Brasilonema sennae CENA114: one gene and its partner. Each later gene encodes a partner of the first gene's protein in a complex. Links are inferred from orthologs where the notes say so. Each region holds a gene or a part of one and is shown in the gene's direction. Other genes may lie near its edges.

The links. The genes of interacting proteins can lie anywhere in the genome.
Region 2: the proteins of rpsS (region 1) and rimM are in contact, whole or in part, in a crystal structure (PDB 3A1P), measured with the Thermus thermophilus proteins. The link is inferred for Brasilonema sennae CENA114 from one-to-one orthologs. Residues at the interface, in WP_011173711.1 of Thermus thermophilus: Lys28, Arg29, Leu30, Lys32, Thr48, Gln56, His57, Val58, Pro59, Val60, Tyr61, Thr63, Met66, Glu73, Phe74, Pro76, Thr77, Arg78, Arg81, His83, Gly84, Lys85, Glu86, Ala87, Lys88, Ala89, Thr90, Lys91, Lys92, Lys93; in WP_008632437.1 of Thermus thermophilus: Val4, Glu5, Ile6, Gly7, Arg8, Arg22, Gly23, Glu24, Val26, Leu84, Glu85, Glu86, Gly87, Arg88, Tyr89, Tyr90, Tyr91, Phe92, Leu94, Asp111, Ile112, Leu113, Asp114, Ala115, Gly116, Ala117, Gln118, Asp119, Val120, Ile122.

Annotation. Positions count from the first base shown.
Region 1 is NZ_CP030118.1:3,466,315-3,470,964, reverse strand. The notes cover bases 1,024-3,800. They hold rpsS (30S ribosomal protein S19), read left to right. Parts: upstream 1,024-2,161; coding sequence 2,162-2,440; downstream 2,441-3,800. Other genes in these bases: rplP (50S ribosomal protein L16), read left to right, coding at 3,782-3,800; rpsC (30S ribosomal protein S3), read left to right, coding at 2,922-3,713; rplV (50S ribosomal protein L22), read left to right, coding at 2,505-2,867; rplB (50S ribosomal protein L2), read left to right, coding at 1,178-2,041; DP114_RS14775 (50S ribosomal protein L23), read left to right, coding at 1,024-1,173. Also shown: rplC (50S ribosomal protein L3), read left to right, coding at 1-88; rplD (50S ribosomal protein L4), read left to right, coding at 234-866; more of DP114_RS14775, read left to right, coding at 859-1,023; more of rplP, read left to right, coding at 3,801-4,207; rpmC (50S ribosomal protein L29), read left to right, coding at 4,211-4,441; rpsQ (30S ribosomal protein S17), read left to right, coding at 4,448-4,650. UniProt on the Escherichia coli protein: In the E.coli 70S ribosome in the initiation state it has been modeled to contact the 23S rRNA of the 50S subunit forming part of bridge B1a; this bridge is broken in the model with bound EF-G.
Region 2 is NZ_CP030118.1:4,739,321-4,743,087, forward strand. Bases 1-2,831 are described here. They hold rimM (ribosome maturation factor RimM), read left to right. Parts: upstream 1-1,009; coding sequence 1,010-1,654; downstream 1,655-2,831. Other genes in these bases: DP114_RS20025 (valine--pyruvate transaminase), read left to right, coding at 1-998. Also shown: DP114_RS20035 (hypothetical protein), read left to right, coding at 3,502-3,767. UniProt on the Escherichia coli protein: One of at least 4 proteins (Era, RbfA, RimM and RsgA/YjeQ) that assist in the late assembly stage of the 30S ribosomal subunit.

The DNA of each region.
Region 1 (4,650 bases):
CTTAATACTTATCAAGGGAAGTGTTCCTGGTAAGCCAGGTAACTTAGTAGATATTGTCCCAGCAAAAGTAGTTGGTAAAAAGTCATAACTCATGAGTCATTTAACTCTAGTTATTTTTGTCCCCCTGTACAAATGACTAATGACCAATGAAGGGCAGATGCACTCAACGCAAAAGAAGCGTTGCACTGTCTGCTAATGACTAATTACCAATGACTAAGGACTAAGGATAAAAAATGTTTGAGTGTGTAGTCAAAAATTGGCAAGGAGAACAAGTCGGACAAAAAACGTTCGACTTCAAGGTTGCCAAAGAAGAAACGGCATCTCATGTCGTGCATCGAGCTTTGGTAAGACAAATGACCAATGCTCGTCAAGGAACAGCTAGTACCAAAACCCGTTCTGAAGTCAGAGGTGGCGGTCGCAAACCCTGGCGGCAAAAAGGGACTGGTCGTGCGCGTGCTGGTTCTATTCGTTCACCGTTGTGGCGTGGTGGTGGTGTCATATTTGGACCAAAACCGCGAGAGTATAACCTCAAGATGAACCGCAAAGAGCGGCGTTTAGCTTTGCGAACAGCTTTTGCCAGTCGAATTGACGATTTGATTGTGGTGGAAGAATTTAGCGAGGAAATGCAGCGTCCCAAGACTAAAGAATTAGTGGGAGCGATCGCCCGTTGGGGTTCAGAACCAGAAAACAAAACCTTATTAATTTTGTCTGAACGTACAGACAACGTCTTTTTATCAGCTCGTAACGTCGCAAATCTAAAACTGCTTGGATCTGACCAGTTAAATGTTTACGATTTGCTGCACGCCGACAAGATTGTTGTTACAGCATCAGCCTTAGAAAAAATTCAGGAGGTCTACAGTGACTAGATTTGACCCCCGGAACCTTCCTGACCTTGTGCGTCGCCCAATACTAACTGAAAAAGCGACTGTACTCATGGAGCAAAACAAATACACTTTTGAAGTAACTCCAAAAGCAACAAAGCCACAAATCAGAGCGGCGATTGAAGATTTATTTGAAGTAAAAGTTGAAAAAGTCAACACCGCAAGACCACCACGCAAAAAAAAGCGTGTTGGAAAATTTCTTGGTTACAAGCCCCAATATAAGAAAGCCATTGTTACAGTGGCGTCTGGGGATGTAGATAAGATTAGACAAGTTCTATTCCCAGAGGTTTAAAAAAATGGGTACTCGTTCTTATCGCCCTTACACCCCCAGTACTCGCCAAGTTACGATTTCTGACTTCTCAGAAATAACTAAAACCGAGCCAGAAAAATCGCTTACCGTATCGAAGCATCGCGCCAAAGGTAGAAATAATCAAGGACGGATTACTGTTCGCCACAGAGGTGGTGGACACAAACGTCTCTATCGCATTATCGACTTTAAAAGAGATAAGCGTGGTATTCCCGCCAAAGTGACAGCTATTGAATACGACCCCAACCGCAACGCGCGGATTGCCCTTGTGGAATACGAAGACGGCGAAAAGCGTTACATTATTCAACCCAACGGTTTAAAAGTAGGGACAACAATTATCGCCGGTCCTGATTCTCCTATTGAAAATGGCAATGCTTTACCTTTGTCTAACGTTCCTTTGGGAACCAGCGTTCACAACGTGGAATTGAAACCTGGTAAGGGCGGTCAAATTGTTCGCTCAGCTGGTGCGACTGCTCAAGTTGTGGCAAAAGAAGGTAGCTACGTAACACTCAAGTTGCCTTCTGGAGAAGTCCGGATGATCCGTCGCGAGTGCTATGCCACTATAGGACAAGTTGGTAATCTGGACGCCAGAAACCTGAGCGCAGGTAAAGCAGGTAGAACTCGCTGGAAAGGTCGCCGTCCTCAAGTTAGAGGTAGTGTGATGAACCCAGTTGACCACCCACACGGTGGTGGTGAAGGTAGGGCCCCAATCGGTAGATCTGGACCTGTTACACCTTGGGGTAAACCTGCTTTGGGTCTGAAAACACGCAAACCCAAGAAAGCCAGTAGCAAGTTTATTGTGCGCCGTCGCCGCAAATCTTCTAAGCGCGGTCGTGGCGGTCGTGAGTCATAGAATTTTAGATTTTAGATTTAGGATTTTAGATGATAAAGATAATCCAAAATCCTAAATCTACAATTGATAAATTCAAAATTCTAAATAGAAAATCCAAAATCTAAAATCCAAAATCCAACTATGGGTCGCTCACTAAAAAAAGGTCCTTTTGTTGCCGATCATCTTCTCACAAAAATTGAAAGGCTAAATGACGCCAATAAAAAGGAAGTTATTAAAACTTGGTCACGGGCTTCGACAATTTTGCCCCTCATGGTAGGTCATACCATCGCAGTTCATAACGGACGCCAACACGTCCCGATTTTTATCAGTGACCAGATGGTAGGACATAAACTGGGTGAGTTCGCCCCCACGCGCACTTATAAGGGTCACGCCAGAAGTGACAAAAAATCAGGTAGATAGTTATCAGTTATTAGTTACTAGTAGCTTAGTAGATGACTAATTACTCAAACGGACGGAGAAAACTATGGCAACAGATACGACAGAAGTAAAAGCGATCGCCCGTTATGTACGTATGTCTCCTTATAAAGTGCGTCGCGTACTTGACCAAATTCGAGGACGTTCATATCGAGAAGCGCTGATTATCCTAGAATTCATGCCCTATCGCTCCTGCGAGCCAGTATTGAAGGTTCTCAGAAGCGCTGCAGCCAATGCTGAACACAACGCTGGGCTGGACAGAGCAGAGCTTGTGATTACTAAAGCTCAAGCGGATCAAGGTCCTGTGCTCAAACGGTTCCAACCAAGGGCGCAAGGTCGTGCTTACCAAATTCGCAAGCCGACGTGTCATATTACTGTGGCTGTCGCTGCTGATGCTGCCGCAGCTAAATAAAGAAAAAATAGCGTACAGGTACACGAGAAGAATTTTTGTTTAGAGGAAGCATTTGTGGGACAGAAGATACATCCAGTAGGTTTTCGCTTGGGAGTCACCCAAGAGCATCAATCCCAGTGGTTTGCTGACCCTAGCCGCTATCCAGAACTTCTACAAGAAGACCACAAACTTCGTGAGTATATAGAACAAAAACTGGGTAGATACGCACAAAACAACGCTGGAATATCTGAGGTACGGATTGACCGTAAAGCAGATCAAATTGATTTAGAGGTACGTACAGCTCGACCCGGCGTTGTCGTAGGTCGAGGCGGACAAGGGATTGAATCTCTACGTACTGGTCTCCAGCAATTATTGGGAAGCAATCGCCAAATTCGCATCAACGTTGTTGAAGTCCAACGAGTTGATGCCGATGCTTACCTCATTTCTGAATATATCGCTCAACAACTGGAACGCCGCGTTTCCTTCCGGCGGGTCGTACGGCAAGCCATTCAACGTGCACAACGGGCTGGGATACAAGGAATCAAAATTCAAGTCAGTGGACGGCTCAACGGCGCAGAAATCGCGCGGACAGAGTGGACTCGTGAAGGTCGAGTACCTTTACACACGTTACGAGCTGACATTGATTACGCGTACTGTACAGCAAAAACTGTTTACGGAATTCTCGGCATTAAAGTGTGGGTGTTTAAAGGAGAAATTATTCCTGGACAGGAACCAACTCCTCTGCCACCAACGAATCGCGGTGATCGTGACCGTGGTGATCGTGACCGTGGCGACCGCGATCGCCCTTCATCTCGCCGTCAACAACGCCGTCGTCAGCAATTTGAAGACCGCTCAAATGAAGGATAGTCATAAGTTATTAGTCCATAGCATTTGACTTATTACCTTCAGTTTTGACTTTTAACTTTTGACACATCATGTTAAGTCCAAGAAGAACAAAATTCCGCAAACAACAACGCGGACGAATGAACGGTCTAGCCCATCGGGGTAGCGACCTGAACTTTGGGGATTTTGGTTTGCAAGCGTTGGAACCTGCTTGGATTACCTCTCGTCAAATAGAGGCTTCTCGTCGGGCAATGACTCGTTACATCCGCCGGGGTGGAAAAATCTGGATTCGGATTTTTCCTGATAAACCAGTGACTATGCGTCCTGCAGAAACCCGAATGGGTTCTGGTAAAGGTTCACCTGAGTTCTGGGTAGCAGTCGTAAAACCAGGACGAATTCTATTTGAAATTGCAGGCGTTTCCGAAGAAATTGCTCGCGAAGCAATGCGCTTGGCTGCTTTCAAATTACCCATCAAAACTAAGTTCATTTCACGCTCACAAGAGCAACAACAGGTGTAGGTTATGCCTCTTCCCAAAATTTCAGAAGCAAGAGAATTCAGTGACGAACAACTGGGGCAGGAGATTGTCGCTGTTAAAAAAGAACTCTTTCAATTGCGCTTGCAACAAGCAACTAGACAGCTAGACAAACCTCATCTGTTTAGACACGCTCGCCACCGTCTGGCCCAACTAATGACTGTAGAAGGAGAACGCAAACGCGCTTCCTCAAGTCAACAAGCTAAAGAATCAAATTAGAAGATTATGGCAGTAAAAGAACGAGTAGGCTTAGTCGTAAGCGACAAAATGCAAAAAACGGTGGTAGTCGCCATCGAAAACCGCGCTCCTCATCCGAAATACGGCAAAATAGTCGTGAAAACCCAGCGCTATAAGGTGCACGATGAAGAAAATCAGTGCAAAATAGGCGATCGCGTTCGCATTCAGGAAACGCGACCCCTGAGTAAAAC
Region 2 (3,767 bases), 1.3 Mb from region 1 along the record:
ATAAGTTGAATTTGACTGAACGCAACATCCTTATCAGCCCAGGAAGTCAAACTCTCTACTTTTACGCTGCGAATTCTTTTGGGGGATACACCACCAGCGGTGAACTTAAGCAAATCGTTCTGCCACTCAGCCCAGACTACACAGGATACGGTGGTGTTTGCCTAGTGCCAGAAGCTTTAATTGCTTATAAACCTGCATTGGATATCGACGCCGCCGCACATAAGTTTAAATATCGCCCCGACTTTAGCAAAGTATCGATTACAGAGAAAACTGGTTGCGTGATCTTCTCTCGTCCCTGCAACCCCACTGGTAATGTCCTTAGCGATGATGAAGTGAAAAAAATCGCCGCCCTTGCAGCGCCTTACGATGTACCAGTGTTCGTTGACTCGGCATATGCCCCCCCATTCCCAGCGATGAACTTTACTGAAATGACACCAATCTTTGGCAATAACATCTTGCACTGCATGAGTTTATCAAAAGCTGGATTGCCAGGAGAACGCATTGGAATTGCGATTGGGGATGAACGGGTGATTCAAGTTCTAGAGGGTTTCCAAACAAATGCTTGTATCCACGCTTCACGCTACGGACAAGCGATCGCAGCGCGTGCTATTAACTCTGGTGCGCTGGCAGATATTTCTGTCCAGGTGATTCGCCCGTTTTATCAGAATAAGTTTACGGTTTTGGAAAACACGTTAAACGAAGCGATGCCCAATGATTTACCTTGGTTCCTCCATCGTGGTGAGGGGGCAATTTTTGCTTGGTTGTGGTTGCAGGATTTGCCAGTAACAGACTGGGAGTTATATCAAGAACTCAAGCAAGTAGGTGTTATAGTTGTTCCTGGTAGTACTTTCTTCCCTGGCTTAGAGGAAGAGTGGGAACACAAGCACCAGTGTGTCCGTATTAGCCTTACCGGAAGTGATGACGAAATTGCCACGGGTATGCAGCGTTTGGCAAAAGTGGTACAACAGGTTTATCAACGTGCTGCAGTGAGTGCTTAGTTGAGTGTTGAATGACAAACCGCAAGAACGTAGAGAAAAAGATAAGGAAGAAGGCAGATAAGGGAGATGCGAAAGCAACATCTTCCTCATCTTCCGCATTCCTCACTCCTGAAGGCTGGCTGGAAATTGGCACAATTGTGGCACCTCAAGGGTTGGATGGACAGATGCGGGTTTATCCTGATACGGATTTCCCGGAACGCTTTGAGGTGCCTGGAATACGTTGGTTGTTACGTCCTGATCAGACTGAACCAAAAACCGTAGAATTACTATCAGGACGTTATATACCAGGTAAAAATTTGTACGTAATTGAATTGGAGGGAGTGGAAGATCGCAACCAAGCAGAGGAGTTGCGCGGGTGTAAGTTGATGGTTCAACAGAGCGATCGCCCCCAACTACAAGAAGGTGAATATCACGTTATGGATTTGATTGGCTTGCCAGTTTTTATTCAGGAATCTGGTGAACTGCTTGGTGCAGTGGTGGATATTCTGCCTGCTGGTCATGATTTATTAGAAGTACAGTTGCATCAAGAAAAACAAGGGGAGAAAAGTCAAAAGAATCTTTTGATTCCGTTTGTCAAACCTATAGTACCAGTGGTGGATTTGGAAGCTGGTCGAATTGAAATTACGCCACCAGATGGGTTGTTGGAAATTAACTGATAAAGAAGCATAAACCCCCAGTAGTCTCGTGTAAGCCTTTTGTAACAGGTCTGGGGGTTTTTTATTGGAAACTGTATGGTGATGTATTGACCAGCACAATTTTTTGTAACTTGAATTCCAACTTTAGAAAGGGTTTTATAAAATACCGCAGCCTTAGTATTGGAACAGATATGTTGCTAATTCAGCATAAGCTCTCAGTGGCAGGTCTGGAAGCTTTTAATTGGAAACTGTGGATTATGTTGAGGCGCGATACGGACATGCGATCAGCGTAAGCGCAAAGCGCACGCTGCGCGAACGACTTATCGCCCGGTTTGTTTCGGATACCCCTCGCACCCTCTAACAGCTTTCTGAATACAAGCTCCTATCCCCTGTAATCCAATGTGATTGCGGGGGATTTATTTATTGTATACGTAAAAAATTCTACCTGTTTTGTGCACTGCCATCAGGGGGAGGGTATTCGTCAATACAGCTTTTTGTAACTTTAATTCCTGCTTTAGAAAGGGTCTTACAAATCCTTTCATCGTTAGTATTGAAACAAATGGGGTGTTTAATTGAAAGATTAATTCGGCACAAGCCCTCAGACCGTCACTGGGGGTTTTTTATTGGAAACTGTATAGTACTGTATTGAGCAACACAGCTTTTTGTAACTTTAATTCCTGCTTTAGAAAGTGTTTTACAAATCCTTTCATTGTTAGTGTTGGAACAAATGGGTATTAATAATTCGGCATAAGCCCTCAGACCGTCGCTGGGGGCTTTTTATTGGAAACTGTATAGTACTGTATTGAGCAACACAGCTTTTTGTAACTTGAATTCCTGCTTTAGAAAGGGTCTTAAAAATCCTTTCATCGTTAGTATTGAAACAAATGGAGTGTTTAATTGAAATGTTCATTCGGCATAAGCCCTCAGATCGTCACTGGGGGTTTTTTATTGGAAATTGTATAGTACTGTATTGAGCAGCACAGCTTTTTGTAACTTGAATTCTTACTTTATAACAAGTCTCACAAAATACGACTTTGCTAATATTGGAAAAGATGTTTCATTAGCTTAAGCCCTCAGACCATCACTGGGGGATTTTAATTGGAAATTGTATAATACTGTATTGACCAGCACAGCTTTTTGTAACTTGAATTCTTACTTTAGAAAGGGTTTTACAAAATACGACGACGATAGTATTGGAACTAATGGTATTAACTAAGATGCAATTTGGCATAAGCCCCCAGTAGCAGGTCTGGGGGCTTTTAATTGGAAATTGTATAGTGCTGTATTAGTCAGCACAGCTTTTTGTAACTTGAATTCCAACTTTAGAAAGGGTTTTACAAATACGACGTTGCTAGTATTGGAACAAATGAGTTATGAATAGCGCTAATATAAGCCTCTAGATCGTCGCTGGGGGCTTTTTATTGGAAACTATATAGTGCTGTATTAGCCAACACTGCTTTTTGTAATCTAAACTCCTGCTTTAGACAGGGTTTGACAAATACCACGTCGCTAGTATTGGAATAAAAGAGTTATGAATAGCGCTAATATAAGCCTCCAGATCGTCGCTGGGGGTTTTTTATTGGAAACTGTATAGTGCTGTATTAGCCAACACTGCTTTTTGTAATCTAAACTCCTGCAATAGACAAGAATACGACGTTGCTAGTATTGGAACAAATGAGTTATGCACAACAGCGTTGGAACGAACCCCTTTTTAAGGCGATCGCCGCAGGCGTTCTGATCTTAACTGAACCGTATTGAGTCGTCGGGCTAAAAATTTATTAGCAAAAATGCGGAAAGTCGGAACGTTCCTCTGTATAAAAATGTGTAAGCTATATAAAAATCAACCCGTGTCTGAGGGATTTACAGGTATGACTGACCCCGTAACAACCTTAACAGCTTTTGCGATCGCTGAATTTGCCTTCAAAAAGTTTTTCGAGTCCAGTGTCGGTAAGCTGGGGGAAAAGTTCACCCAAACAGCGCTTACCAAGATGGATGAACTGCACCAGAAGATTCGGGATAAGTTACGCGGGAACCCTAGAGCCGAAAAAGCCTTGCAGGAAGTAGAAAAAGGCTCAAAAGACCATTTGAATAAACTGGCGGTTTATTTAGAAGATGAAATGAAGGATAACCCCGA